2 regions of the Arthrobacter sp. K5 genome follow, and region 1 is predicted to be linked to the other one. Evidence: predicted binding sites of a transcription regulator. Region 1 holds the regulator's gene; the other holds the start of a gene.

Region 1 (15,241 bases):
TCCTGCAGGTGTGCGGGGCGGCGGCCACAACGGCTACCTCCGCGGCTTCCTGCTCGTCCACCTCACAGGATTCGTTGCGGACAGCACTGCGGGTGGGCGGGTTGAACCACATCAGGAATAGTCCGGCCAGGGACGTCGAGACACCGACGGCGGTCAGCCCCAGCACGGAATGGCCGCTCGTGGCCACCACAGCACCTGCTGCCGGGCCGATCATGAACACCAGCTCGGTGCTGACCGCGTCCAGCGCGAACGCGGTCCTGCGCTGGTCGCCGTCGGCCAGAACCCCCAGGGACTGCCGCACCACACTGAAAATGGGGAGGGTCAGCAGGCCGCCGACAAATACGAGGGGCAGCAGCCACTGGTAGGAGACGTGCGGCACGACGGACCAGATGACGGTTTCCGAAATCACGGAAGGTATCAGGGCCGTCCGCAGGCCCGCCGTATCCACCCGGCGGCCGCGCCAAGGTGCGCCAAGCGCGATCCCGATGGTCATCACGGCCGCTGCCGTTCCCGCGGCCGCATAGCCCTCGCCGAGGGTCAGGACGATGTGCAGCGTCAGCAGGACGCCCGCCGCCGAATGGGGAATGCGGGCAATCATGCCGACTGCCAGGAGCCTGCGGATGGGCCGAACGGCCAGCAGTTCGCGGTACAGGCTGAAATTCACAGGTGGGTCCTCAGTTCCGCCGCCGGACAGCACCGGAACGGACCCACCGGGCCCTCGGCTACTGCGCGGCGCGCCTTAGCTTGACTTCGATCGAATCAACGCGCTCACCAAACAATACATTCCGGCTCCACTCGGCCTGGAGGCCGGCAACGAGGGCCTGGACCGCGGCTGCATCAAGTCCGTCCTCCAGATAGAGCACCACACGCAGTTCCGGTCCGGCTCCGCCGCCATCGACGCGGCGGCCTGAGGCCGTGGTGGTGGCCACTCCCCGCCGGGCAGGACCTCGAATCCACGGACTGCGGGTTTGCCGTCCGCTCCGGCCCGCAGCACCGCGGCCAGCTCGGCGTCCACGTAGGCCGGCACCCATTGCCGCTGCTGTGCGAGGGCCCAGACACCGGGGCGCCGGACCACGAAGGTCACTTCCGAGCCGGGGTCCACGACCAGCAGCTCGGCGCCTTCGGAGACGGCCGACAGGGCTGCCCTCGCGGCGTAAACGGCCACGGGCCGCGCCTCCGGGTGCCACGCCGCCAGGGCTGCCGCCGAGGTGAACACGGGCATGGCGAGGCGGCCGTCGGGTGCCTTGAGCGTCACCAGCGCCATGTCGGCCTGCTTGTCGGCGTGCACGCCATGCGCGCCCTCGGCTTCCTCCGCCAGCTGTGCCACCACGGGGACAAAGACACGGGCGGTGGCGAGCGAGGCAACCACCGCGGCCTCGTCGCCGTCGCCGGCAACAAGAGCAGAGACTGCGGTGAGGTAGCCGGCGTCGGCCGTGCCGTCGTCGTCCTCGAAGTTGTGGATCTTGGCGTCGTCACCGGCGAGGCTGCGTCCGGCCCAGGGCTGTCCCGCCGAATCGGTGGCGCCACCTGCCCCGGCGAGGGCGGCCTCGATGTGACCGGGCAGCCGGCGTGCCGGCGGCAGGTGCGCGCCCGGTCCGCCGCCGTCCGCGGAGTTGGGGTGGTGCTCGGTCACGGCGATACCCCTAGCGGCGGCCGGCGACGTCGAGGGCCTCGGGCAGCGTGAAGGCGCCGGCGTACAGGGCCTTGCCCACGATGGCGCCTTCGACGCCGAGCGGCACCAGGGAGCGCAGGACCTTCAAGTCATCAAGGCTGGAAATACCGCCCGACGCCACCACGGGCTTGCCGGTCTTTTCCACCATCTGCCGCAGGAGTTCAACGTTCGGTCCCTGCAGCGTGCCGTCCTTCGTCACGTCGGTAACAACGTAGCGTGCGCAGCCGGCCTCTTCGAGGCGGCCCAGCACGTCCCACAGGTCCCCGCCTTCCTTGGTCCAGCCGCGGCCGGCGAGAGTGGTTCCGCGGACGTCCAGCCCGACGGCGATCCGGTCACCGAAGCGGTCGATGGCCCGCGCGGTCCAGTCCGGGTTCTCCAAGGCGGCGGTGCCAAGGTTCACCCGGGCGACGCCCAGGTCCAGCGCCTTTTCCAGGGATTCATCGTCCCGGAGCCCGCCGGAAAGCTCGACCTTGATGTCCAGCCGGCCAACCACTTCGCGCAGCAGGTCCGCGTTTGAGCCGCGTCCGAAGGCAGCGTCCAGATCCACCAGGTGAACCCATTCCGCGCCCTGCTGCTGCCAGTTGAGCGCCGCCTCCAGCGGCGTTCCGTAGCTCGTCTCGCTGCCGGCCTCGCCCTGGACCAGGCGGACCGCCTGGCCGTTTACGACGTCGACGGCGGGAAGCAGTTCAAGTACCGGCAGCTCGTTTTGGCTGGTCATCAGGGGTCCTCAGTTCTTGTAGGCGCTGGTTCCCGTGCGCGGCGGCTTCTGCGGCGCACACGGCGGGTTAGTTGGTTATTTGCCGGGAAGGGTCAGCAGGTAGGCGGCCAGCAGCGACATGGCGGCCAGTACGTAGAAACCGATCTGGATCCAGAGCGGCTTGTGCTGCTGCCCGAAGGACAGGCCACCGCCCACCAGGAGACCGGCCAGTCCCGTCAGGAGAATGGACCACATTTAGGCGTCCGCCGCCTGCCGGGAAGGCTGCCCGCGGAGCCCGTCGACCCAGTTCTTGAGCAGCCGCGCGCCAGCGTCACCGGATTTCTCCGGGTGGAACTGGGTGGCGCAGAGGGGGCCGTTCTCCACGGCGGCGATGAAGGGGGCACCGTGCTCGGACCACGTGACCAGGGGCGGCGCCATCCGGGGCTGGATCACCTCGAAGTCCCAGTTCTGGACGCCATAGGAGTGCACGAAGTAGAACCGCTCAGCTTCAACGCCATCGAAAAGCCTGGAGCCTTCCGGAACCTTGACGGTGTTCCACCCCATGTGCGGCACCACCTCGGCAGGGAGGAGCTCCACCTTGCCGGGCCACTCCCCCATGCCTTCGGCTTCGGTCCCGTGTTCGACGCCGGCCTCGAAGAGTACCTGCAGGCCGACACAGATGCCGAGGACCGGACGTCCGCCGGCCACACGGCGGCCGATCATCCGGATGCCGTCAACGGCCTTGAGCTCGCGCATGACCGTTTCGAAGGCGCCGACACCGGGAACGACCAGCCCGTCGGCGTTCAGCACGTCCTCGGGCTTGGAACTCAGGATGACCTCGGCACCGGCACGTTCCAGGGCACGCACGGCGGAACGGACGTTGCCGGAGCCGTAGTCGAGGACGGTGACGGTGGGCTTGCCCTCCGGGGAAGCCGGCTTCAGCGTGGCCGACGGATCGATGATCGCGCCCTCGCGCAGTACTTTGCCGGTCACAGTGCTCCCTTGGTGGACGGAATGCCTTCGACGCGGGGATCCGGCTCGACGGCTGCACGGAGGGCCCGCGCGAATGCCTTGAACTGGGCTTCCACGATGTGGTGCGGGTCGCGGCCGGCGATGACGTTCATGTGCAGGCAGATGCCGGCGTGCAGCGTGATGGCCTCGAAGACGTGCCGGGTCAGCGAGCCCGTGAAGTGGCCGCCGATCAGGTGGTACTCCTGCCCGGAGGGCTCGCCGCCGTGCACCAGGTAGGGCCGGCCGGAGACGTCGACGACCGCGTGCGCCAGGGCCTCGTCCAGCGGCACGGTGGCCTCACCGAAGCGGCGGATCCCGGCCTTGTTGCCCAGAGCCGTGCGCAGCACCTCGCCGAACGTGATGGCAACGTCCTCAACGGTGTGGTGGACGTCAATGTGGGTGTCGCCGGTAGCCTTGACGGTCATGTCGATGAGTGAGTGCTTGCACAGCGCCGTCAGCATGTGGTCGTAGAACGGGACCGACGTGCTGATGTCCGACACGCCGGTGCCGTCGAGGTTGATCTCCACCAGCACGGAAGATTCGCTGGTGGCGCGCTCCATGCGTGCAGTCCGTGCCTCGGCAGCCTTGATTCCGGTGTCGCTCATGGTGATAGATGTCCTTTGACGAAGGATGGGGGCGGACCTGACCTGGTCCATGTTCAAGTTTAGGCCGGAAGTGCGGCCTGCCGGGCCAGGATGCTTTCGAGGGCTTCCAGGAAGGCTGTGGTTTCCGTCTCAGTGCCGGCGGTGACCCGAAGGTGCCCGGCGATGCCGACGTCCCGCACAAGCACCCCCGCGTCCAGCAGTTCCTGCCAGACCTCATGGGGGTTCTCCAGCCCGCCGAAGAAGACGTAGTTGGAGTCGGACGCCGCGGGCCGCAGCCCCATCCGTGTCAGCTCCGCGACAATCCGGTCGCGCTGGCGCTTGATGTCCTCGACATCCGCCATAAGCGCCTCGCGGTGCTGCAGGGCCGCGAGGGCGGTTGCCTGCGTGACGGCGGACAGGTGGTACGGCAGGCGCACCAGTCGCAGGGCGTCGGTCACCTCCGGCGCCGCGGCCATGTAACCGAGGCGGGCGCCGGCAAGAGCGAACGCCTTGCTCATGGTCCGGGAGACGATGAGCCGCTCCCGGCCGGGCAGCAGGGTCAGGGCGCTGGGCGTGCCGTCGTGCGCAAACTCGTGGTAGGCCTCGTCCACGACGACGATGGCCTGGCTGGCCTCGCCCGCCTCGTAGACGGCTTCCACCACGTCCAGGCCCAGGCCGGTACCGGTGGGATTGTTGGGTGAACACAGGAACACGATGTTGGGCTGGAGTTCGCGCACCTGGCTCGCGGCCGACTCGGCGCTGAGGCCATAGTCGTCGGCACGCTTGCCTGCGATGTAGGCGGTGTCGGTTCCGCTGGCGAGGAGCGGGTACATGGAGTACGTCGGCGGGAAGCTCAGGAGCGAACGGCCCGGCCCGCCGAAGGCCTGGAGGATCTGCTGGAGGACCTCGTTGGAGCCGTTCGCTGCCCAGAGGTTGTCCGCGCTGAGCCCGTGGCCGAGGTACTCCGCCAGGGCTTCCCGGAGCTCGGTGAATTCGCGGTCGGGGTACCGGTTGAGTCCGGTGGCTGCCTCGCTGACGGCCGCGGTGATGGCCGCCCGTACGTCGGCGGGCACGCCATGCGTGTTCTCATTGACGTTGAGCAGGATCGGAACGTCAAGCTGCGGGGCGCCGTAAGGGGACAGCCCCCTCAGGTTAGTCCGCAGGGGCAGTCGGTTCAGTCGCTCAAGCTGGTCAGTCACCTAGACAGTTTAAGTAACCCGAAGGGCTGGCCGGAAACTGTGACGGTTCCAGCGTACGGCAACGGCTTATTTGTTCGGCACGAACAGCTGCTGGCCGGGCATGACCTTCCCTGCCTGAAGGTCGTTGAGCTGGACGATGTCCACAATCACGTCCCGGGGGTCGCGGTCGGGGTCGACTTTTCCGGCGATGGCCCAGAGCGATTCACCGGGCTGCACGGTGACAGAAACGGTGGGCGTGACGGTCAGGCCACTGGCGGTGTCCGCAGCCTTGGCCGGCGAGTTCAACAGCCCCGTCAAAGACAAGATCAGGGCGGCAAGAAGAACAAGCGGCAGTCCGATGAGGACGATCCGGCCGCGGCGGGTGAGGCGCAGGCGTGGCGGCCTGCCTGGCCGGGACACTGCACAGGACTGGGGCACGGCAAGCGACTGGGGCGCCGCACGCAGCTCAGTCACCGCACGGGGCTGAGGCACCGCACGCGGCCGAAAGACTGCGCCGGGCTGGGAGTGCGGCGGGACTGCTGGTGAAGCCGACATTGCTGGTGAAGCTGAGACTGCTGATGAAGCTGACATGGCGTGAGCCCTCCTGGACCAAGTTGTACTGCCTCGCGTTCGAACAGACAGTTCGAACACCGGGCTGAGAAACCGTCCTCACTAGAACACATGTTCGAACTTTGCTTTTTCCAGTTTTAGCACCTATCACCGAATTAAGTCGAGACTCGCTAGAACAAATGTTTGAAAAAGCCCTATGGCTGGCCTACGTTGGAAATCACAGAACAACCACATCTGCAGTTGATCAGCAGGGTCTGACATTTTTCAGGCCGGAAGTTCCCGGCCACTGCAGCTACCGCGTCCGGGAGGAACGGAAAGGCGTTGGCGAACATGGCAGCACAGGCCTCTGACGGCAAGGCTCCCCAGCGCAGCCCGCGGTCTCAGCGGACCCCCAAGGGACTAACACTCCGCCAGAAGAAGATCCTGGAAACCATCCAGCGTTCGGTCAACGAGAACGGCTACCCGCCGTCGATGCGGGAAATCGGCGACACCGTCGGGCTGGCCAGCCTGTCCAGCGTGACCCATCAGCTCTCGCAGCTGGAAAAGCTTGGCTACCTTCGGCGTGACCCCAAGCGTCCGCGCGCCATGGAGGTCCTGATGCCGCTCACCCTGGACGCGGGGGCGCCGAAATCCGGCGGCGCGGACAAAGCCCCGGCCCTGGGCACGGCAGGCGCTTCCGTGTCCGAATTGCCCAGCGCAATGGATACCGCAATGGTTCCGCTGGTCGGCCGGATCGCCGCCGGCGGCCCCATCCTCGCGGACCAGATGGTTGAGGAACTGATGCCGCTGCCCCGCCAACTGGTGGGCCACGGCGAGCTTTTCATGCTCAGGGTCGCAGGCGATTCCATGGTCGACGCCGCCATCTGCGACGGGGACTGGGTGGTGGTCCGGCGGCAGAGCGACGCCGTCAACGGCGACATCGTTGCGGCGCTGCTCGACGATGAAGCCACGGTCAAGACTTTCCGGCAGCGCGACGGCCACACGTGGCTGCTGCCGCAGAACACGCAGTACGAACCCATCCTCGGCGACCACGCCGTTGTCATGGGCAAGGTGGTTTCCGTACTCCGCTCGCTGTAGCCGCCGGGCCGGAGGCCACCGCGGGCTTCGTCCCCGGAAACGTCCATCAGGGAGCGGGAATGTCCTTCAGGGAGCCTTGGGCCCCGGGCAGCATCAGCCCGGGGCTTCCTTAGGCCTGTGCGCCGGCGAGTCTTTCCAGTGCCGCGACGGCGGTCTTCCGGTCGGTCGTTGGCCAGAACGGCGGCAGCGCGGCCCGCAGGAACCCGCCGTAGCGTTCCGTGGAAAGCCTGGAGTCCAGCACCGCCACCACGCCCTTGTCATTCGTGGACCGAATGAGCCGTCCTGCCCCCTGGGCAAGCCGGATGGCCGCGTGCGTGGCGGAGACAGACATGAAGCCGTTGCCGCCGGCCTGTGCAACGGCCCGGGACCGCGCGGTCATCAGGGGATCATCCGGCCGCGGGAAGGGAATCCTGTCAATGACCACCAGGCGGCAGGACCCGCCCGGCACGTCGACCCCCTGCCACAGTGACATCGTGCCGAACAGGCAGGTATCGGGCTCGTCAGCGAACTGCTTCACCAGTGCCGTCATGGTGGATTCACCCTGGCAGAGAATGCTGACATCCAGCCGCGTGCGCAGGGCGTCCGCAGCTTCCTCGGCCGCCCGCCGCGAGGAGAACAGACAAAGCGCTCCCCCGCCGGAGGCACGGATGAGGGACTCGAGTTCGTCCAGCGCCTCAGGGGACGTGCCACGGCCCGGTTTCGGCAGGTGGCCCGCTACATAGAGGATGCCCTGCCTGGGGTAGTCGAAAGGCGACCCCACGTCGACGCCGGTCCAGCTCGGCGCGCCCTCCCCGACCAGGCCCAACCCGCCGGCCGCGGGTTCGAAGGCAGAGCCGATGGCAAGGGTGGCCGATGTCAGCACCACCGTATGCCCGGCGAACAGGCCTTCCCGAAGCCGGCCTGCGACGCTCAGCGGGGCGATGTTGACCAGCGCCGGGGCAGACTCGTCCGGCGCAGAGTAGCCCTGCTGGGGATCGAACGTGCTATTCCGGGAGAACCAGACCACCTCGCGGTTTTCCCGGGCGGCGATGAGCCGTTCGCAAAGCTCCAGAATCACCAGCAGGCGGGAGCGCGCGAGCTGCCGCCCGCCGTCGGCCGTTGTATTGCTGTCCCCCTTGGAATCCGACAGCGCCGCCCGGCACGCCTCACGAAGCTGGTCCACACAGTCCAGCTGCTCGTCGTTCAGGCCGTTGGGCAGCAGGCCGCTGGGAACGCCGGCGAGAGCCACCTCAAGGTTGGCGGCCGCTGTGTTGAGCGCGTCAACGGTAATGCCGGTGTGCTTGCGGGCGCCGGACGCTGCGGCGTGGACCATGGCCACCGACAGCTGCCCCGAAACCGCGCCGGTTACCCGGTCCTGGAGTTCGTGGGCCTCATCCACCACCACAACGTCATACTCCGGCAGCACCGCCAGGCCTTCGAAGGCGCTGACGGCCAGCATGGCGTGGTTGGTCACCACGACGTCGGCTTCCGTGGCGTTATGGCGGGCAAGCTCACTGAAGCACTCTTCGGCGAGGGGGCACTTCTGCGAGCCGAGGCATTCCATGGACGTGACTGACACCTGCCGCCAGGCCCGGTCCGTGACGCCGGGAAGCAGCTCGTCACGGTCGCCCGTGGTGGTCTGCTCCGCCCATTCGCGGAGCCGGACCACCTCCTTGCCGAGCTGCGACGACGGACCGCCCACCGCCGCGGCGAAGTGCGGGACGCTGGTGTCCTCGCCCAGTGAGAAGAGCTGGCCCTCCGAGGGTTCCTCGGAGGGAAAGCCGCCTTCGAGCTTGTGCCTGCAGACATAGTTGGCGCGGCCCTTGACCAGCGCAATCTTCACAGGCCGGTCGAGTGCCGGTTTGAGGCTTTCCAGGAGCCGGGGTAAGTCCCTGCCCACGATCTGCGTCTGCAGAGCGAGGGTGGCAGTGGACACGAGGGCAGGCTTGTTGCTCTCCAGGGAATGTGCAATGAGGGGAACCAGGTAAGCCAGCGACTTGCCGGTTCCGGTGCCGGCCTGCACCAGCAGGTGGTCGCCCGTTTCTATTGCGCGTGCCACCTGCCTGGCCATCTCGTGCTGGCCGCTGCGGCTTTGGCCGCCCATGCCCGCCACGGCACGGTCGAGCAGGTCAAGAACACGCTGCTCGCCGGCCGTGGCCGCGGCACCGGCGGCTGCCGCCCCGTCAGTCATCGGTGCTGAAGGATTCCAGTTCAGCCGCGAGGCCTTCCCGGACCATGACCACGGCGCGGGTGCCGCCCTCTTCGTGATCCAGGCTCAGGATCTCCGCGTCGGAGTCATGGAGCTTGCTGATCAGATCGCCCCGGTGGTACGGGACGAGCAGCTGCATCTTGACGTTCGGCCGCGGGATGGACTCGCTGATGGCCTTGAGCAGCTCGGCAATGCCCTCCCCCGTGCGTGCCGAAACCACCACGTGCCGCGGTTCGCGCTGCTTGAGCCGCTCCACCACAAACGGGTCGGCGGCGTCCGCTTTGTTCAGGACGATGATCTCGGGCACCTTGCGGGCGTCCACCTCGGCGAACACCGAGCGCACGGCAGCGATCTGGCCTTCCGGGTCCGGGTGGGACACGTCCACGACGTGCAGGATCAGGTCCGCGTCCGCCACTTCCTCCAGGGTGGAGCGGAAGGCCTCCACCAGCTGGGTGGGAAGGGACCGGACGAAGCCCACGGTGTCGGCCAGGGTGTAGCCAACCCCATCCGAGGTCTCGGCCTTGCGGACGGTGGGGTCCAGTGTGGCGAACAGGGCGTTCTCCACCAGGACGCCGGCGTCCGTGAGGCGGTTCAGCAGCGAGGACTTCCCGGCGTTGGTATATCCGGCAATGGCCACTGACGGGACTTCATTACGACGGCGGTTGGCCCGTTTGGTCTCCCGTGCCGGCTTCATCGCGGCGATTTCGCGCCGCAGCTTGGCCATCCGGGTACGGATCCTGCGCCGGTCCAGTTCGATCTTGGTTTCACCGGGACCGCGCGAGCCCATGCCGGCGCCTGCGCCGCCCACCTGGCCACCGGCCTGGCGGGACATGGATTCACCCCAGCCGCGGAGGCGCGGGAGGAGGTACTCGAGCTGTGCCAGCTCCACCTGCGCCTTGCCTTCGCGGCTCTTGGCGTGCTGGGCGAAGATGTCCAGGATCAGGGCAGTGCGGTCGATGACCTTCACCTTGACGATGTCTTCAAGGCCGCGCCGCTGGGACGGAGCAAGTTCGGCGTCCACCACAACGGTGTCCGCGCCGGTGGACATCACGACATCCTTGAGCTCCAAAGCCTTGCCCGCTCCGAGGAACGTGCCGGGGTCCGGCTTGGCACGGCGCTGGACCAGTCCGTCGAGGACTTCCGAGCCGGCTGTTTCCGCCAGCGCGGCGAGTTCGCGCAGCGAGTTTTCGGCGTCAGCCAGCGTGCCCTCGCTCCAGAGGCCGGCGAGAACAACGCGTTCCAGTCGCAGCTGCCGGTATTCGACCTCGGTTACGTCCTCGAGTTCGGTGGACAGCCCGGCCGTGCGTCGCAGTGCCCGGCGTTCCTCGAGGTCCTGCTGGTCGCCGTCGAACGTGCTGTGCTCTTCGGCGAGCTGCGAGATGGCCTGTGCCTTGCCCAGGACACCCTTGCTGTCGGCGCTGCCGCCGTCGGCTGCCGATGCGTTCCTGGCCGGGACGTCCTTGGCGAGAATCCGGTCGATGACAGCCTGGATCTCCTCGGGACTCATGTCCTGGGCGGCTGGCTCGGATCCGGAATTTTGCTGATTGGTCATGGTCTCCTTTGAAGGTTCTGCATCTTCAGAATAGTGCTGATTGCCGCCCTTGGCAGCGGTATTCGCGCTGGGCTGACTGCGAGGGGTCATGGAGGTGCTCCTGACATGCCGGCAGCGGACGGGCTGGGCCGGCGGGAAGTGGACTGATCGAGTGCTGTTGGGCTGCGCCGCGTTTCACGCTGCGCGCTCCGGCGGAAGGCGGTCTACCTGCATCGCATCGGAGGGAGGCCCCGGGCCGGTACCGGCGGCTGAAGGCCGCGGGCATAGAAAGCCGGCTACTCAAAAATCAGGAACATGCGTTCAAGGATAGCAGAACACCGGTACCCGCTTTCGCACCCGGCCGGTTTCCCATCAGCCGGGGCGGACCACTAATCTGGCCAGTTATGGAGTCTGCCCACTATTTCAGCGCCTCACCTGCGGGGCCGTTCACCCGCAAGCCCCTCACGGTGGAACTGGCCGGTGAAACGCGGAAGCTGCAGACGTCATCGGGCATCTTCAGCCCGGATGGAATCGACAAGGGGACGGCGGTCCTGCTGGCCGAGGTTCCGGCTCCTGCCCCGCAGGGAAACCTGCTCGACATCGGCTGTGGCTGGGGACCCATCGCCCTGACCATGGCACTGCGGGCACCGCACGCGCAGGTCTACGCGGTGGACGTCAATGAACGCTGCATCGCGCTCACGAACGGGAACGCCGAACTGCTGGGGCTGGGCAACGTCGCGGCCAGCAAGCCGCAGGACGTGGATCCGGAACTCCGCTTCGACACCATCTGGTCCAATCCGCCGATCAGGATCGGCAAGGACGAGCTGCACTCACTCCTGATGCTGTGGCTGCCGAGGCTGGCGCCCGGCGGTTCGGCCTGGCTGGTGGTGCAGAAGAACCTGGGCTCGGATTCGCTTCAGCGCTGGCTGGCGGAGGCGCTTGACGAATCCTTCACGGTAACCCGGGAAAGCTCGTCCAAGTCGTTCAGGATCCTGCGGGTCAGGAAAGCGTCCCGCTAGCAACGATCGTTGCCGGGCCGCTCAGTTCGACATGCTCGCGGCCGCCGGCGACGGTGAAGAACTTCACGCCCACGACGCCGCCGGGCACCTTCACCTGCCAGGCGTCCGGGGCGCCCTGCCCGGCCCAGTGCCGGATGGCCACCGCCGCAGCACACGCTCCGGTACCGCAGGACTGCGTTTCGCCGACGCCGCGTTCGTGGACCCGCATGGTCACGGTGCCCACGCCGTCGTGCACCAGCGGCTCGGCCGGGACAACGAATTCGACGTTGGTGCCGTTGGCGGGAGTGGGGTCGACGTGGGGTGCTGTGAAGAGCCGTGTGTCCTGGAGCTCGGACAGCTCGGCCAGGGCGACGACCGTGTGGGGGTTGCCCATGCTGACGGACAGCGCCGGCCTCGCCACCTCGAGTCCGTCGGCGCTGACGAGCGAATCCATGGCGCGGGCCGCAGCGTCGTCGGGGAAGATGAACTCCCAGGGACCCATGTCGACGGCGTAGCCGTCGCCGGTGCGGACAATGGTCTTGACTCCCCCGCGGGTGCCGATGGTCAGCGAGCCGCCCGCAGGCAGTTCAGCGAGGCCTTCGGCCAGGAGGAAGTGGACGAACACCCGGACGCCGTTGCCGCACATTTCCGACAGGGAACCGTCACCATTGCGGTAGTCCATGAACCATTCGGCGTCGGGGTTTTCGGCAAGTACCTGCCGGCCCTCGTCCAGGAGCCGGGACGGCACGGCGCGGATTAGTCCGTCGCCGCCGATACCGCGGTGGCGGTCGCACAGCTGGGCGACCTGCTCGGCTGAGATGGCGTGCACGCCCTCGGGGTCAGCGACCAGGACGAAATCGTTGCCTGTTCCATGGCCCTTGGAGAAGCGCAGTCCGCTCAGTGTGGTGGCGGCGGGCCGGGCTGTTTCTGCAAGGGTTTCATTCATGGTTCAAGGTTACCCGCCCGCCGGCGGCGGCAGAAAAACGGCTTGGCTCCGCCTCTCGGACCGCGGGCGCTGGTCAGGAGGATGCCGGCGATCACAATTACCCCGCCTGCTATCTGGGCAAAGGTGTAGGGATGCCCGGAGAGGATTGTGAACAAGGCTGTGAAGACGGTGATGAGGTTAAGGAACACGCCGGCGTTGCCGGCGGGGATGACTGTCAGTGCGCGGTTCCACAGCAGATAGGACAGCACAGACGGGAAGAGCGCAATAAAGGCCAGGGAAGCAATCGCACCCTGCGTCGTTGGCAGGGCTGGACCGCCGGCAGGAAGGCTGAATGGTGTAAGCACAACGACGGTGATCGAAGCCTGGATGGCCGTGGCGGTAATCGGAGGCAGCGGCGGAGCCAGACGCCCGGTGATCGTATAGGCGGACCACGCCGCAATGGCCCCGATCATGAACAGTTCACCCGTCCCGAATCCAGCCTGCAGCAGCTTGCCCAGGTCGCCGTTGCTGAGGACAAGGAGCACGCCGGCAAGTGCGACCAGGACACCGCCAACTGCCCTGCGGGTCAGGCGTTCCCTGAGGAATGCGGCAGCGGCCAGCGTGATGAGTGCCGGGTTGAACGCATTGATGAGGGAAGCGTTGAATGCATCCGTGTGCTCGAGGGCTGTGTAGAGAAGCAGGTTGTAGCTCAGCAGTCCGAACACACTCAGCGCGACCAGCCACGGCCACGCTGCCAGCACCTGCTTCCATTGCGGGCGCTCTGCCATCTGGGCGATAACCAGCAGCGGAACCACGGCGCCCAACCAGCGCAGCAGGACGAGGCTGAGCGGTTCGATGCTCTCGACCGCGCCGGCTCCTACAATGTAGTTGCCGGCCCAGAACAGCGTCGCACCCAACAGCGAGGCGACCGCAACAGTGAGGGGCCGCCGCGAGGTGCGCTGTGGCGTGCTGGCAACTGCGAGGGGCATAAGGGGTCCTTCTTCCAGTGCTTTGGTGCTGGCTCAGCGGGCGAGGTCTGCTGCTTTGGCAGCCAGCCGGGGGTCCTGCCAGTCCAGCCAGCCGATGCGGGGATCGGCCCGGAACCACGTCAGTTGCCGGCGCGCGAACTGCCTGGTGGCCACGATGGTCTCCTCGGCTGCCTGCGCTACGTCCGTTTCGCCGTCGAGCACTTTGAGGAACTGGGCGTAGCCCAGTGCGCGCGGTGCGGTCTTGCCGCGGCGCAGGCCCTGGGCGTCCAGCCGTTCGACTTCCGCCAGCAGCCCCCGCTCCACCATCCGGTGCACGCGGACGGCGAGCCGGTCGCGCAGCTGCTCGCGGTCCACCTGCAGGCCGATCTGGACGGCCGGCTGGTGGTACTCGCGCGTTGGCATGAACGAGCTGAACGGGCGTCCCGTCAGTTCGAACACCTCCAGCGCACGGATGATGCGGCGCGCATCGCCGAGGCGCCCGGCGGAGACTGGGTCCACCGCCCGGAGGCGTTCCAGCAGTGCGGCGGTGCCGGCCTCGGCGTTCTCCTGCTCGAGCCGGGTGCGAATTTCAGGATCGGTTCCCGGAAAGTCCAGCACGTCGAGCGCGGCGCGGACATACAGGCCCGACCCGCCAGCCAGGATGGCGCGCCTGCCGCGGCGGTGGATGTCGGCGACGGCGTCCCTCGCCTGCTGCTGGAAATCGGACACCGACGCCTCCTGCGTCACGTCCAGGATGTCCAGCAGGTGGTGCCGCACGCCCCGTTGTTCAGCTTCGGTGACCTTGGCGGTGCCAATGTCCATGCCGCGGTAGAACTGCATGGCGTCGGCGTTGATCACCTCGCCGTCCAGGGCCAGGGCAAGTTCGACGGCGAGGTCGGACTTGCCCGATCCGGTGGGTCCGACGACCGCAATGACGGGGGGCTGGCCCGCCACCGGGTCAGCGGCTCCGCACCGGGAGCGAGGGCATGCCGAGCGACACGCCGGACTTGCCTGACCCCGCGGCACCTGCTGCACCCGGCGCAGGGGCCCCGCAGGAGTCGGCCTGTGCCCGGTCCCAGGCATCACCGGCGCGGGACCGGCGCAGGGAGTAGTCGTCCGCGCTGGCCGGGTCGGCGATCAGGTGGAAGGCAGCGGCTTCCGTGATGGTGACTGTCACGAGGTCTCCGGGCCTTGGGGCAGGAGCGCCCTCGGGAACTGTGAAGTGGACAAGGCGCTGGTCCTGCGAACGGCCGGAGAGGCGGTGCGTTTCCTCGGACTTGCGGCCGGACTGGGCGGTGACCATGACCTCGACACGGCGTCCCAGCTGTCTGGCGTTCTCTTCCGCGGCGATGCGGTCCTGGAGCGCGGTGAGGCGCTCAAAGCGTTCCTGCACCACCGCCTTGGGCAGCTGGTCCGGCAGGTCCGCGGCCGGCGTACCGGGCCGCTTGGAGTACTGGAAAGTGAAAGCTGTGGCGAACCGTGACTTTTCGACGACGTCCAGGGTCGCCTGGAAGTCCTCCTCCGTCTCCCCCGGGAAACCGACGATGATGTCCGTGGAAATCGCGGCATGCGGCATCCTGGCGCGGACTTTGTCCAGGATGCCGAGGAACTTCGCTGACCGGTAGGAGCGCTTCATGTCGCGCAGGACCTTGTCCGAACCCGACTGGAGCGGCATGTGCAGCTGCGGCATGACGTTGGGCGTCTCGGCCATGGCGTCGATGACATCATCGGTGAACGCGGCCGGGTGGGGGCTGGTGAACCGCACCCGTTCAAGACCCGGGATCTCGCCGCAGGCGCGCAGCAGCTTGGAGAAGGCCTGGCGGTCCCCGAACTCCACGCCGT
Region 2 (15,241 bases), 570 kb from region 1:
AGTTCAACGAGAAATTCTGGCTTCCCCGGAAGGGGTACTTTGCCGTAGCCCTGGACAAGGACAAGCGTCCCGTGGATGCCTGCACCTCCAACATGGGGCACTGCCTGTGGTCAGCCATCGTCGACGCCGACAAGGCGGCTCTGGTGGCCGAACGGCTGATGTCGCCGGAGATGTTCACGGGTTGGGGAATCCGGACGCTCGCCGCGGACATGGGCGCCTACAACCCGGTCAGCTACCACAACGGGTCGGTGTGGCCGCACGATACGGCCCTGATAGCGGGCGGGCTGATGCGGTACGGCTTCATCGAGGAGGCCACGCGCATTGCCACCGGCCTCTTTGACGCCGCGGAAAAGTTCGACGGGCGGCTGCCGGAGCTCTTCTGCGGGTTTTCCCGGGACGAATTCCCCGACCCCGTCCCCTTCCCCACGTCCTGCTCGCCGCAGGCCTGGGCCTCAGCTGCGCCGGTGCATCTGATGCGGGTCCTCCTGCGCTTCGATCCCCTGCTTCCCCGCGAGGAGGTCTGCCTCGCCCCGGTACTTCCGGCTGAGTTCGGCAGCTTCCGGGCGGACCACGTCCAGATGGGCCCGTCCCGGATCACCGTGCACGCCGCCGGCACCGAAGGGTCCATTGACGGCCTAAGCCAGGGCCTGACCCTGCTGAACAAGCCGCGGCCGCCGCTGGAGCGTTTGATGGCACCCTAAGAGCGGACGCGTAGTCCCACATACAACTAAATGGTCTCAGTAGTTAAGACGGTCTCAGAACATCCGGACAACACGGGAGCTGCGGATGCGTATCGGTTTAATTGCGGGGCCCTGGTATCCGATTCCTCCGGCGGGATACGGAGGCATCGAACTGGTGGTCGACGCCCTGGCCAGGGGGTTTTCCAGAGCCGGTCATGAGGTGCTGCTCGCTGCCGCGGCAGACAGCACCTGCCCGGTGGAACGGCTGCCCGGGATGCACTCCTCCGAACCCGACCTCGTGGGATTCACCTCCTCGGAACTCAGCCACGTGATCAGCGCCTACGCCGGGATGGACGGCATGGTGGACCTGGTCCATGACCACACCCTCGCCGGCCCGCTCTACCGGGGCCGCCCCGATGGGCTGCCGGTGGTCACCACGATTCACAGCGACCTGAGCCCCTCGTTCGCCGCCGTCTATGGCGCGGCAGCCCGGGACACAACCCTGATCGCCATCTCCAAAAGCCAGGTCAGCAGCGTGCTCGCAGACCGGGTCGCTGCCATCATCCCCCACGGCATGGAGGTGGACGCGGTTCCGGTGGGGCACGGGCAGGGCGGCTATGCGTGTTTCCTTGGCCGGATGTGCCCCGACAAGGGCGTGGTGGAGGCCATCAGGGTGGCGCAGTTGGCCGGGGTTCCGCTCCGGATCGCGGCGAAGATGCGGGAACCGGCTGAAATGCAGTACTACCGCGATGTTGTAAAGCCGCTGCAGGGCCCGGACGTGGAGTTCCTGGGCGAGGTGGGCGGCGCAGAGAAGTACAAACTGCTCGGTGAAGCCACCGCCTTGCTCAATCCCATCCAGTGGATGGAGCCGTTCGGGCTGGTGATGATCGAAGCGATGGCTACAGGCACACCGGTGGTGGCCACGCCGATGGGGTCGGCGCCGGAAATCGTTGACGACGGCGTCAGCGGCTACTTGGCCTCGTCGCTGGAGGACCTGGCTGGGCTGCTGCTGCGCGCTGGGACCCTGGACCGCAGGTCAGTGCGCGCCCAGGCCGAAGACCGTTTCAGCACCGAGCGGATGGTCGAAGCCCATCTGGCCCTCTACTCACGCCTGACCGGCGTGGCTTCCACGCGGTAATCACATCCACGCGGTAATCACTTCCGCGTATTGGTCCGCGCGGTCGCCGTCGCGGTCCAGGGGTCCTCCGGCCAGGGGTGCTTGGGATAGCGGCCCCGCATCTCCGCTCGGACCTGTGCGTAGGGGCCGGACCAGAAGGAGGCAAGATCGTCGGTGACGGCCAGCGGCCGCCGGGCCGGCGACAGCAGATGGAACTGCACCGCCACCCGGCCGCCGGCGAGCAGCGGCGTCCGGTCCCAGCCAAAGCATTCCTGTAGCTTGACGGCGACCACCGGCCTGCCGCCGTCGTCCCCGGCCGCCGGATAGTCAATCCTGACGCGGGAACCGCTGGGCACCTCCAGAAACTCCGGCGCGAGCTCGCCCAGCCGGGCGGCGTCGGGCCACGGCAGCAGCCGCCGCAGCGGGTCCGCCAGGTCAATGCCGGAGGTCGCAGCCCCTCCGGCCAGCGCCTCCAGCTCCGGACCAAGCCAGTCGTCGAGCCGGGACAGCAAAGCAGGCTCGGACATGTCCGGCCAGGGGTCCCCCAGTTCCCGGTGCAGCAGGGCGAGACGGCGGCGCAGCGCATCCGCCGCCGTCGACCATCCGATGGTTCCCAGCCCCTGATCCTCCAACGCCCGGGCGACGGCGGCACGGCCGGCACCTGCCGACGCCCGCACCGGCGTGGAGGAGAGGGAGATGGCGCCAAGGCGCCGCTCCCTGCGGGCCGTCACACGGCCCTGGCCAAACGTTGCCTCCACCGAGTCGAGCAGCAGGTGCGCCGCGGCCCCCTCGGCTGTGCCAGCCGTCAGCGGCGCGGCAGAACGGATCACCGCGCCCGTCCCGGCGGCGTCCCGCCCGTCCGCCCGCGCAACTTCGGCCACCGCCAGCCACTCGTGTCCGGCAAGCGGACTGCCAGCGGGAAGTCCGGCCCGCGTGCCGGAGGTCAGCAGATAGCGTTCCGGCCCGTCTCCGGGGACGCGGCGGGCCACCCGGTCCGGGAACGCCAGGGCGACGACCAGACCGATCTGCTCCGCGGTTCCCGCCGGCACGTCGAGCACTGGCATATCGACGGAGGAAAACCCGACGCCGGACCCCGTCTGGCGCGCCAGGGTGTCCAGCCGTCGTGCCTCATCGGCCCACCGCCTGGAGGCGGGATCCTTGCCGGAGCGGAGGGCCGACACCAGCCGGGGCAGGTCGGCCCCGGTGGCGCGCTGGTCCCCGGCGACGGCGGCAACCACCTCCGCCGCCAGCCTGTTACGCGCAGCCCCGTTAGCCGCAGTCGCGTTCCCAGTAGTCCCAGACCCTGTGCGGCCGGCATTCGCTCCACCCAGCAGCGCCGAACCGACCAGGAGGGCGCGTCCCAGGCGGGGGTCGGCGGGAATGCGTGCCAGGGCCTTGCCCAAGTCCGTGGCGAGGCCATCCTCCCCCACGGCACCAAGTTCGCGCAGCACCTCGACGGCGTCGCCCATGGCAGCCTGCGGCGGGGCGTCAGGAAGGGCAAGCCCGCGGCCGCCGGGCGAGCCCCAGCACGCGAGGATCAGGGCTGCGCCCGTCAGGTCGGACACGGCGATCTCGGGCGTTTGGTGCGCCGGCGCTGCGCCGAGGGTCTTCTGGTCATAGCAGCGGATCACCTTCCCCCGCCCTTGCCGGGCCGCACGTCCGGCGCGCTGTTCCGCAGAGGCCCGGGAGCAGGAGACGGTGACCAGGCCGGTCATGCCGCGGCCGGCGTCGCGGCGGGGTTCGCGGGAGAGCCCGGCGTCGACCACCAGCCGGACGCCGGGCACTGTCAGCGACGATTCGGCGAGCCCCGTGGACACAATGATCCGGGCGGGATCCCCGGGCTTGCGGCCGGACACGGCGCGGTCCTGGGCCGCGGGGCTGACCTGGCCGTGCAGCTCCAGGATTTCGACGCCGGGACCCACCCGGGCGCGCAGCCGGCCGGCCACATGCGACACCTCCCACGCGCCCGGCAGGAACACCAGGGCGTCGATGCGGGGGTCGGCGGCGAGGGCATCGGCATATGACACGGCGGCGGTTTCGGCCACATGATCGAGGAAGAGGCGCGTCACTCCGCGTCCGTCCAGCCGCGCCACCGGCGCGGGCGTCCAGGCCGTTTCCAACGGGTGAAGAGCGGAGGGGCAGTCGACGACGGGAGCAGGCCCGCCGCCGTCGGCCCCCTGGGTTTGTTCCCCGCCGGGGTCCGTGCCGAGCAGCGCAGCGAACCGCGGCGCGTCCAGGGTCGCGGACATGGCGACAAGCATGAGGTCGCCGCGCAGCTGGCGCACCTCGGCGAGCAGGCCCAGCAGCAGATCGGTTTCCAGGCCGCGCTCGTGCACCTCATCAAGGATGACGGCGGCCGTGTCCTCCAGACCGGGATCGGCCAGCAGGCGGCGCAGCAGGATGCCCGGCGTCACAAACTCGATGAGGGTGGCCGGGCCCGCCTGGCGTTCACCGCGGACGGTGTAGCCCACCCTGTCCCCCAGCTTCGTCGCGTCGAGGTCAGCGAGGCGCCGTGCGGCCGAGCGCGCGGCCACCCGGCGGGGCTGGGTCACCACGATGCGCGGCTTGCGGTCGCCTGCGGCAGCCTGTGCCAAGTTTGCAACCAGCGGGGGAACCAAGGTCGTCTTGCCAGTGCCGGGCGGGGCCTGGACCACCGCGGCTCCGTCGGCGCCCTGCCCACGCAACACCCCGGCCAGCTCCCCGAGCGACTCCGCGAAGACCAGCCCGGAGCCGATGGCCTGCAGATCGAACGGGGCGGAACGGCCCAGGGCGTCGATTGGGGCGTCGATTGGGGCATCGTGCGGGCGGGGTGCGGAAGTCACCCTTCCATTGTGCCGGTGGCAGGCATGGGACCGGACACGGACAGGCTTGGACCGGGGCATGCCTGACGGCGGACGAACTTTCGGGGCAGACGGCTTCCTAGGCTGCTGTGGATGACGACCAGTATGGCCATGGATCCACTGGCAGCGGTGGTTCAACGCCGTCGAAAGCAATCTGGCTCCCAACTCCGTCTAGGTCGTCGGGAGATTCCGGAGGTTCGGGATCCTGGTCAAACCAGTCCGGCAGCCCCTGCCATTCCTGGCCGGGCGGCGGTTCCGGCCAGGTGGGTGGTTCCCAGTCTTGTTGTTCCGCTGGGTAGGACCGTCCGGTGGGTGAGATCCAGCCGGGCGGGCTCTCACGGGTCACGCCGACCGGTCTCCACGCTGTGGCGTGTTTGAGTCTGTGGTGTTTGGGGCAGGGCTGGCCGAGGTTGGTGACGCCGGTGGTCCCGCCGTCGGCCCAGGCGAGGATGTGGTCGGCGTCGTTGTCCAGGGAGTGGTTGTTGCAGCCCGGGAACGTGCACCGCGCGTCCCTAAGCCGCAGCCACTGGCGCATCGGCTTCGTGAGCCGGTAGCTGGTGCGTCCGATCTCCAGTGGTGCTCCGTCCCTCGGATCGGTGAGCACTCTCAGGAACGACGCAGCGCCGTCGGCGACGAGCCGGCGGGCCATCGACGGGGGGATCGGCCCGTACCCGTCGAGTGTGGCTGGTTCCTCGGTCAGGCCGAGCAGCGAGAACACCGGCACCGTGACCAGCACCTGGGCCCTGGGGGAAGGCACCTTACCGGGCGGGACGGATCCTGCCGGCGCAGAGCCTGCGGGCATGCGGTGAAGACGCTGGCCCGGGCCGAGCAGCCATGCGGCGGCCACGTCCGCGCGCAGTTGGGGGAGGGTCCGTGTTTCGGCAGGTCCCTGCAGGGTGCGGGCGGCGGCGGTGGTGCGGTCCCAGATCCCGGCCGCCTGGTCCGCGGGCAGGTACGCCGAGAGCCAGGCCATGCCGTCCCGGTCCGGGGCATACTCCAGCCGCCGGTCCGTCACACACTTGTGGTGCCGTTTTTCAATGCTGACCGGATGGTGCCGTTCCCGCCAATACCGGGCCTTGGCCCGGAACCTTGCCGGGGTCAGCTCCCCCGCCGCGCAACCCCGTGCCGGGTTTGGTGCGTCCGGGTCCAGGAAATGCGCCTCAAACGCCGCCGCCGCTTCCGGCGACAGACCCTCGGTCTCGTCACACATGATCCGCCCGTGCTGCCACGACAGCGTTCCCGCTCCGAGCGCGGCAAGGGTCAGCGGCAGATCCGTGCTCAGCCTGGCGGACTCTTCTAGAAAGCGTGCCGCCGCTCCTTCGCTCACGGTCAGCGCGCACGCGACCTCGGCGGTCACCGACATCTCCAGCGCGTCCCGCTCCGAGACAGACGCATCAGGAGCCGCCAAAGCCGCCGCGGCAGCAGCGAAACCAGCCGCGGCCTGGACCTTCAACGCAGCCACCCTGGCCTCTAGCCTGGCCGTCCCGGCCAGCACATCCAGCCACGCATCCGCCTCATCCCGCAACGGATCAGCAACGGTCAAACCCCCAGAACCGGTCACCGACACGGAACCCGCCACGGCGCCGGCCGCCTCATGGACAAAAACAGCCAGCACAGCAACAGAGGACCCGATGCCCTTCACCGTCTGCACCGCTGCCTTCGCATCCATACCCACAGCATGACAGGGGGCTATGACAATAAAGGGTCGAAAATGCACAATATACGGATCGGACCGAAAAGATTTTTTAGACTTCTTGAGAACGAAAACCCGGTAGCACATCAGGGCGTACCCAGCGCTCAGAACGCCCTGATCTGCCACCTACTTGGGCACTTAGAGAAAACGCAAAGCCCACGTCCTGACCTGCACGGCCTAGGAAAGCAGGCCGTGCAGGAGCTTGGGAATCCCGCTACCTCCGGACCACGACGTCGTCGATGTAGCTGTCGCCCATCTGGCGCGGGTGCTCGGCTCCGAACTGAACCTTGCTCAGGCTCGTGGCTCCGAGGACAAGCCGGTTATTGGAGTACACCCGGGCGCCGTCGAGCCAGATCTCAATGGAGGACTTGTCGCCTTCGGCCCGGACCTGCATCTGCACATGGTGCCAGGTATTCAGGGTCATGTTCCGGGCCAGGAGCTTGGTGTAGGAGAACGTCCCGTTGGGGTTGGTGGTCCGCAGCCAGGGCGTGCCCGTGGCATTGTCGCGGAAGACGTCGGCGATGCGCGTGCCGCCGGAGAAGAACCGCACGTAGGGAACGTTGTTCCCGCGGAGTCCGCCCGACACGATGTTGACCCAGGCTTCGGCGCTGGCCCTCTTCGTGCCGGCCTCGAGGCCGTACCCCATGTTCGCCACGGACCCGACGGTATCGGTCGCCCGCAACCGGACCGAACACGTGCCGGTGTGGGCCCTGGGGCTGGCCACGGCCACAATTCCGTTGCCTGACCGGGTGGCCACGAACGGCGCGATGGTATTGCCTTCAAAAGTTGTGGAGGTCAGCACCTTGCCCCCGAGGTTGCTCACCGGGACTGCCGTTCCGGGACGGCAGGTGGCCGCCAGTGCGGCCTGTGATGAACCGAAAATCAGGCTGCCCGACAGCAGCAGCCCAAGGCTTCCGATCGTGCCGAGTTTCCGTAGCTCGCCCATGGCATGTCCTCACTGTTGTTCGGTTTGGTCTCCGTAGCCATCCAGCTTGCACCCCGGGCCATGATCGGCTCCGGAGGTTGGGAAAACCTTGGGGCACCCTATGTGGCGCATAATTGCATGACCGAGAGGCAAGAATTCCGACGGCGGCCAGGGCAAAGGAGGTCCGGATGCTGAGGCTTCCGCGCATCACGGTGGAGGTTCCGGTCCTCAGCGTCGGCGCCAAACCCGCTGACTACGAACAGCTCGCTGCCTACGCGGACGGGCTGCGCAGGCCGCAGGGCCTTCACATGACCCTGCTCCACATCGGCATCCTGGAGGACTTCGCCGCCGACGTTGCCGACTGGACCAAGGGCGCCACTGACCCGGCCGCGGCCGCCGTCAAGACCGCGGACTGGCTGCGCGGCCTGCCCGTGCTGGAGGGCTTCTCCGGAACGGCCGAGCGGCTCGTTCTGTTCGGCGGCGGCCGGGTTTCCGGCCTCGAGGTGGAGGTGCCCCAGCACGTGAGGGATTTCCAGGTCGGGCTCGTCCAGGCCCTCCATGAGTTGCTGGACGACCTGCTGGTGGACAACCCCGATGACTTCATCCTCAGCTCCCGCGCCCTGGGCTTCAGATATCCGCGGTGGCGCCCCCACGTTGCTGTAGGCAAGCCAAAGTCGCAGGGCCCCTCATGGGAAGGCCGTCCACGGGAACGCAGCGGCTCCTGGGAAATCCGTCCGCTCACGGTGGAGTTCGGACCTTCGCAGATCAGGAACCGGCAGCTGCTGCCGGGACCGGCCGACGGCATTCCGTAGCGGTTCGCCTTCCGTGACGGCTGGCTTTCCAAAGCACGACGGCGGGACTCACCTCGCGGGTTTGACCACCATGGCGGAGCCTCCCCCGCGCCTGACCGGCTCGGCGGCGGCGACCATGCGCCCGCCCGACTTGAACTCGATGGCGGTGGCCGCCCCGATCTCTGCTGCCGAGGTGAACGCGTCGCCGGACGGGGTGAACACGTGGCCGAACGGCATCAGCGGCTTTTCGTAAAGCGCGATGAACCCGGGCTCGGCCGTGACCTTGGCCGAATTCCGCTGCGCCGCCCGCGGAGCCGCGATGGCATCAGAGATGTTCATCCCCAGGTCCACCCTGTTCAGGATGGTCTGCAGGACGGTGGTGATGATCGTCGAGCCGCCGGGCGAGCCGAGGGCGAGGAACGGATCGCCGTCCTCGAGGATGATCGTCGGCGACATCGAGGACCGCGGCCGCTTGCCGGGCTCAATCCGGTTCGGGTCCTTCGGGTCGTACACCGTGGAGAAGTCGGTCAGCTCGTTGTTCAGCAGGAATCCGCGGCCGGGAACCACAATGCCCGATCCACCGGTCTGTTCGATGGTGAGGGTGTATTCGACGACGTTGCCCCACTTGTCGGCGACCGTCAGGTTGGTGGTGGAGATGTTCTCGGTGTCCTTCTCGCTGGCGGGGGCGGCCGCGGGTGCTGGGCACCCGCCGTCGTAATTTGCCACGTCACCCGGCGCGACGGGCTTCACTGCCGCCAGCTTCGGGTTGATCTCGCACGAGCGTTCCTTGCCGAACAGCGGGTCCGTGAGTGCGTCGGTGGGAACGTCGACGAAGGCGGGGTCGCCCACATACTTGCCGCGGTCCGCAAAGGCGAGAGCGCTGGCTTCGAGGTAGTGATGCAGCGCGCTGGGCGTGGACATCCCGGCGAGGTCGAACGGCTCAAGGATGTTCAGCGCCTCGCCCACCGTGGTGCCGCCGCTGCTCGACGGTGCCATGCCGTAGACGTCCAGGCCGCGGTATTCGACGTGGGTGGGCGACTGGTTCAGGGCGCGGTACTGGGCGAGGTCCGCTGTGGTCAGGTGGCCGGCCGGGACGGGCAGCTTGGTGGTCTTGGTCTTCGGCGGGGCCTGGACGGTTGACGCTATCTCCTTGGCTAGCGCGCCGTGGTAGAAGGCGCGGGTGCCCTTGTCCGCCAACAGCCGGTAGGTTGCCGCGAGGTCCGGGTTCCTGAAAATACTGCCGACGGCGGGCGCGTCACCGCCGGGCAGAAAGAGCTTGCTGGTGGAAGTGAACGCCGCAAAGCGGAGCTTGTTATCGAGTGTCTGCTGGCGGAAGGTGCCGTCCACCACGAAGCCGCGGTCCGCGACGTCGATGGCCGGCTCGAGGACGTCATCCAGGTCTTTGGTTCCCCACCGGTCAAGCGCGCGCTCCCAGGTGGCCGGGGTGCCGGGCACGCCCACCGATACGCCGCTGGTGACGAGCTCGGGCGTGAAGTTGTAAGGCTTTCCGGTCTTCGGATCGATGAAGGCATCGTGCGGCATGGCCGCCGGCGCCGTTTCACGGCCGTCGATGGTGCTCACATGCCCGCTGTGTGCGCTGTAGAAGACGAAGTACCCGCCGCCGCCCACTCCGGCGCTGTACGGCTCGGTCACCCCGAGGGTGGCCGCGGCGGCGACGGCGGCGTCCGCCGCGTTGCCTCCCCGGCGGAGGATGTCGATGGCCGCTGCGGAGGCCTCGGGGTCCACGGTGCTGACGGCGCCGCCGTATCCCGTGGCCGTGGCGGTCTTTTTGGTCTCCCGCTGGTCAGCAAAAGCGGGAGTGGTGACGGACCCCGCCGTCACGCTCAAGGCCAGGGCCGTGGTGACGGCGGCTACTCGGCTTCTCAGGTTTGGCATGGTCGCTCCGGGGTGGGTGTTATACGGGTTGACGGTACTGTCACGCTACTCCGCCGGGGAAGGACACTCAACGGCCGTGTGCTTCATCGGCAGCGGCGCGCTGGCGGCGGCTGGCGTACAGGAACGGCACCGCGGCCAGCTGGATCACGCCGCTGACGGCCAGCGACGCCGAGTAGCCGTAAACATCGGCTGCCCGGCCCAGCAACGGCTGCACCACCACACCGCCGCTCGAACCTGTGAGCGAGGCGAAGCTGAGCACCGTGGCCCGCTGCCTGGAGTCGATCATGTCGTTGAGGTAGGCCTGCCCCACCGGGGTCCCCACCTCGGCCACCAGCGCCCACACCGCCAGAAGTACCAGGGCCACCCAGAACTCACGGGTGAACCCGAGCGCCACCAGGATCACTGCACTCACGGCGCCGCTGAGGATCAGCACCGTGGTGCGTTTGCGGACCAGGCGCCGGAAGCGCGGCGCCAGCCAGCCGCCGAGGACCTCGGCCCCGGCCACGATGGCCGCTGCCAGGCCCGCGATGCCGTAGGCGCCGCGGTCGCCGAACAGCTCAAGCAGGAACGGCTGCAGGGCGTAGAAGACGTAGATTCCGACGCCGGCAGTGAACGGGGCGGCCAGCATCACGTAGCGGACGGGCGGGTTCTTCAGGCCGTTCTCGATGGAGGCAGCCAGGACGGCGCGCGTCGCCTGAAGGGGACGCGCCGAGTGCTCGGGGGTGAAGCCGACGTCGTGCATGAGCCACAGGGCCACCCCGAACATGGCCAGCAGCACGCCCACGCGCAGCAGGAACGGCACGCCGAGGTCGGTGGCCTGGGCGATGGCGCCGCCCGCGACCGACCCGATGAGCATGGCGGTGCCGGAGATCATCTGGCCGCGCCCCAGCACCGTTTCCAGCGCGCCGTCGTAACCGGAGAAGTGCAGCGCGTCCACGAGCCAGGCCTCCACGGCGCCGGAGAAGAAGGTGAAGCCCAGGCCGAGCAGCACGGATACGACTGCCCACGCCCAGAACGCCGCGGAAAGCTGCCACAGCAGGTAGTAGAGGAGTGTCGAGACGGCCAGGGTGGCGGTGCCGAGCAGGAAGGAAACGCGGCGCCCCCAGCCGTCTGCCACCACACCGGTGGGCACCTCGAAGAGAACCATGCCGGCGGTGAAGAAGGCATTCGCGGCAAAGGCTTCGAGGTTGCTGAGCCCGGCGTCCAACAGGAAGAGCGTGTTGATGCCCCAGATGAACGAAGCCGCAAGGGTATTGCCGAGTGTCAGCGTCAGGTAGATGCGCTGCACCTTGCGGGCCGCCGGGTTCATCGCCTCGCTGTCCGTCCCGGCGCGAAGTTGGGGCACGAAACCCATTCTCGTCGTCTTCACCGGAGGCCGCCAGAGACCCTTTTATCGGGAGGCGTTCGAGCGTAGCGTCATGCCCAACGGAGTAGGCGGCGAACGGCAGTGCGGCTCCGGTCCGCACAGCGCCGCCTCATGCTGAGCCGTCGAAGGAGGCGGGCATGGCTGCTGGCTGGAACGCTGATACGGCTGCCGGTCCTGTGGGGTCGGACACGGTCACCTTGGTGGAAGGTTCGTCCTTCTGTATCTCCTCGGCGAACGGGGACATCCATCCGGAGCACCCGCACGGGGTTTTTCATGAGGACACCCGCATCGTGTCCCGCTGGAACCTGTCCGTGAACGGCCTGCCACTGGAGGCGCTGACGGCAGAAACCAAGGAGCCTTACCGGGCGCTGTTCATTGGCCGGGTTCCCCGCTCCGACGGGTACGCGGACAGCCCCCTGATCGTGGAGCGCCTGCGGGAGGTCGGTGCAGGAATCCGCGAGGAGATCACCATCCGGAACTATTCCGCGAAGGAGACCGAATGCGTCGTTTCCCTCAACGTGGAGTCGGACTTCGCGGATCTCTTTGAGGTGAAAGAGGCCCGTGTCCAGCGGCGCTGGGAAGAATCCCGCCGGCCAGAGGACGATTCCCTGGTGATTAGTGCCGGCTGGCAGGACCTCGTCAAGAGCGTCGTCGTCGATGCAGCCGGCGCCGAGGTCACCGCCGATTCCCTTACTTTCCGGACGGTGGTCCCGCCGCGCGGTGCATGGAGCTCCCGGGTGAGCGTGGCGCCTGCCGCCAACGGCGGCGGGGTCCCGCCGTCGTCGTTGGTCCGCCCGGCAGCGGGTGATCTTTCCCCGAGCGACCGCCGGCGGCAGGAATGGGTGGCCAAGATACCCCAGCTGCACATGGGCAACCGCTCTATCGAGCGCACCCTGCGGCGCAGCTACGACGACCTTGGTGCGCTGCGCATCGAGGATCCCGCCCATCCGGAGCGGATCGTGGTGGCTGCGGGTGCGCCGTGGTTCATGACGCTGTTCGGCCGGGACTCGCTGTGGGCCTCGGAGATGGCGCTGCCGGTTGATCCGTCCCTGGCCCTGGGCACGCTGCAGACGCTGGCCGACCGGCAGGGCAAAGTGGTGGACCCGATGAGCGAGGAGGAGCCTGGGAAGATCCTGCACGAGGTCCGGCTCGGTGTCTCCAGCGGGTTGGCGCTGGGCGGCAAGAACGCCTACTACGGCAGCATCGACGCCACGCCGCAGTTCGTGATGGCGCTCGGTTCGGTGAGCCGCTGGGGCTTTGGCCGGGACACCATTGCCGAACTGCTGCCGCATGCGGACCGGGCGCTGGACTGGATCCGGAACTACGGCGACAAGGACGGCGACGGGTTCGTCGAGTATGAGCGGCTCAACGATCAGGGCCTCATCAACCAGGGCTGGAAGGACTCGTGGGACGGTATCAACTTCGCGGACGGGACGCTGGCGGAGCCGCCGATCGCACTCTGTGAAGTCCAGGCGCTGGTCTACTCTGCGTTCATGTCCCGGGCGTGGATGGCGTACGACGCCGGCGATGCACCATTGGCGGCGCAGCTCACGGAAGAGGCGGCGCAGCTGAAGAAGAAGTTCAACGAACAGTTCTGGCTGCCGGACCGCGGCTATTACGCCGTCGCCCTGGACCGGGACAAGCGGCCCGTTGACGCATGTGCGTCCAACATGGGGCAGTGCCTGTGGCACGGCATCATCGATGAGGACAAGTTGCCCCAGGTGGCCGAGCGGCTGATGTCACCCGAGATGTTCAGCGGCTGGGGCGTCCGGACGCTGGGCAGCGACATGGGAGCCTACAATCCGGCGAGTTACCACAACGGGTCGGTCTGGCCGCACGACAATGCCATCATCGCGGCGGGCCTGCTGCGCTACGGCTTCGTGGACGAGGCGCAGCGGATCGCGACCGCCCTGCTGGAGGCGGCCGACTACACGGACGGCCGGCTCCCGGAACTGTTCTGCGGCTTCAGCCGGGACCAGGTGACCGAGCCGGTGCCCTATCCGACGGCGTGCTCCCCGCAGGCGTGGGCAGCCACCACGCCCATCATGCTGGTGACCAGCCTGATGCGGTACGACGCGCACGTATCCCGGGGCGGCATGTGGATGGACCCGGTCCTGCCCGAATCCTTCGGCGACCTGCACATTACCAACGCGCCTATGGGCGGCGGCCGGATCACCATCAACATCACGGGTTCCGAACCTTCCGTGCAGGGGCTGCCGGAGGGACTGACCTTCCACCGCGAACACCGGCCGTGGCTGACAGAGCTTATGGCTGAAGCCGGGCTGGGTAGGTGACCTCGGCCTAGGTCCGCCGGTCCAGCGCCTCCAGCAGCCGGCGGACGGAGCCGCCGAGGTTCCACTCAGTGGAGAGCCGCTTGAGTTCTTCCCGCGCCGCACCCGTGACGGGGTGCAGTTCCGCGCCCGCTTCATCGAGGGACGGCAGCTCCAGATTCCGCACCACGTTGACGACCGCGGGCGCGACGTTGAGATAGTCCGCGGCCGCAGCGAGCTTGGACCGCACCGGGCCCGACACTCTGCCTTCAGGGTCCGCCGCAGCCGCGAGCAGCCCGTCGAGCGTGCCGTGTTCCAGGAGCAGCGCCGCCGCGGTCTTCTCGCCGATGCCGGCAACACCGGGCAGCCCGTCCGAGGCATCGCCCCGGAGGGTGGCGTAGTCGGCGTACTGCGCGGGGAGAACCCGGTACTTCGCCACTACGACGGCGTCGGTCATGACTTCGAGGTTCTTCATCCCCCGGGCAGTGTAGATCACCCGGACCTGGCGGGCGTCGTCGACCACCTGGAAGAGGTCCCTGTCCCCCGTCACCACGTCGACCGGAAGGTCAGCGTGGCTGGCGTAGGTGCCCACGACGTCGTCGGCCTCATGCTCCGGAACACCCACGACGGCGATGCCGGCGAGGTCCAGCACGTGGCGGATCAGGGGGATCTGCGCCTCAAGGGCGTCCGGCACCACCTCCACGTCGGCCGCACCCGCCACCACCTCGGCCACGCGGTGGGCTTTGTAGGTCGGAATGAGGTCGACCCGCCACTGCGGACGCCAGTCGTCGTCCCAGCAGGCCACAAGATGCGTGGCGCCGTAGTCGGTGGTGAGCCGCGCGATCATGTCGAGCAGGCCGCGGACGGCGTTCACCGGGGTGCCGTCGGGGCGGCGGATGGTGTCGGGCAGGCCGTAAAACGCACGGAAGTACAGGGAGGCGGTGTCGAGCAGCATCAGGCGGTTGACCATGACTGATCCTGACATGGAATCGCCGCGCGATGCCCGGGACACGGGCCGGAAGTGGGAGGATGGGCGCATGGAACTGCACATCACCGGCGACGAAGCCGCCGACAAACTGCTCAGCGATGACGCCTTCGCGCTGCTCACCGGCATGCTGCTCGACCAGCAGGTGACCATGGAGTCGGCGTTCGCCGGACCCGAAAAGATCCGCACACGCATCGGGTCCATCAGCCCTGCGGCTGTCGCCGAACATGACCCGGCAGGCTTCATTGAGGTCTTCAAGGAACGCCCGGCAGTACACCGCTTCCCCGGCTCCATGGCCGGCCGCGTCCAGGCGCTCGCCGAGGCCGTGCAGAGCGAGTGGGGCGGCGAGGCAACTGCCATCTGGACCCGGGACGAACCCAACGGCAAGGAAGTGTTACGCAGGCTGAAGGCACTGCCGGGATTCGGCGAACAGAAGGCCAAGATCTTCCTGGCACTGCTCGGCAAGCAGTGCGGGCTCCAGGCGCCGGGCTGGCGTGAGGCCGCGGGCCACTACGGCGAAGAGGGTTCATACCTCTCGGTCGCGGACATCGTGGACCCTGAGTCGCTGACGAAGGTGCGCGCCAGCAAGCAGGCAGCAAAGGCCGCCGCCAAGGCAGCGAAGGCGCCGGCCGCCGGGTAGTTAAATACGACGGCGGCCGGTGGCCTTGGCGGGGCTGC

What was found. The regulator LexA, encoded in region 1, represses DNA repair genes until DNA is damaged. The targets are predictions, from matches to a motif close to TCGAACANNTGTTCGA.
Region 2: ABRP34_RS02130 (DUF222 domain-containing protein) is a predicted target of LexA. The motif match lies at 6,370-6,385, and genes of this name have one in related genera.

Annotation. Positions count from the first base shown of each region.
Region 1 covers NZ_CP159279.1:4,835,245-4,850,485, reverse strand. Annotated here, with positions in the region: partial or broken gene ABRP34_RS22075 (MFS transporter) at 1-664, opposite strand, end outside; partial or broken gene ABRP34_RS22070 (SseB family protein) at 723-1,582, opposite strand; gene priA (bifunctional 1-(5-phosphoribosyl)-5-((5-phosphoribosylamino)methylideneamino)imidazole-4-carboxamide isomerase/phosphoribosylanthranilate isomerase PriA) at 1,644-2,390, opposite strand; gene ABRP34_RS22060 (hypothetical protein) at 2,466-2,624, opposite strand; gene hisH (imidazole glycerol phosphate synthase subunit HisH) at 2,625-3,362, opposite strand; gene hisB (imidazoleglycerol-phosphate dehydratase HisB) at 3,359-3,985, opposite strand; gene ABRP34_RS22045 (histidinol-phosphate transaminase) at 4,045-5,163, opposite strand; gene ABRP34_RS22040 (LysM peptidoglycan-binding domain-containing protein) at 5,230-5,580, opposite strand; gene lexA (transcriptional repressor LexA) at 6,043-6,789, shown strand; gene ABRP34_RS22030 (ATP-dependent DNA helicase) at 6,899-8,959, opposite strand; gene hflX (GTPase HflX) at 8,952-10,529, opposite strand; gene ABRP34_RS22020 (methyltransferase) at 10,913-11,527, shown strand; gene dapF (diaminopimelate epimerase) at 11,508-12,452, opposite strand; gene ABRP34_RS22010 (DMT family transporter) at 12,449-13,420, opposite strand; gene miaA (tRNA (adenosine(37)-N6)-dimethylallyltransferase MiaA) at 13,454-14,353, opposite strand; gene miaB (tRNA (N6-isopentenyl adenosine(37)-C2)-methylthiotransferase MiaB) at 14,358-15,241, opposite strand, start outside.
Region 2 covers NZ_CP159279.1:493,481-508,721, reverse strand. Annotated here, with positions in the region: gene ABRP34_RS02145 (glycogen debranching N-terminal domain-containing protein) at 1-701, shown strand, start outside; gene ABRP34_RS02140 (glycosyltransferase family 4 protein) at 787-1,818, shown strand; gene hrpB (ATP-dependent helicase HrpB) at 1,836-4,619, opposite strand; gene ABRP34_RS02130 (DUF222 domain-containing protein) at 4,717-6,306, opposite strand; gene ABRP34_RS02125 (hypothetical protein) at 6,545-7,276, opposite strand; gene ABRP34_RS02120 (hypothetical protein) at 7,444-8,067, shown strand; gene ggt (gamma-glutamyltransferase) at 8,116-9,942, opposite strand; gene ABRP34_RS02110 (MFS transporter) at 10,010-11,251, opposite strand; gene ABRP34_RS02105 (glycogen debranching N-terminal domain-containing protein) at 11,446-13,602, shown strand; gene ABRP34_RS02100 (5'-3' exonuclease) at 13,610-14,548, opposite strand; gene ABRP34_RS02095 (HhH-GPD-type base excision DNA repair protein) at 14,616-15,203, shown strand.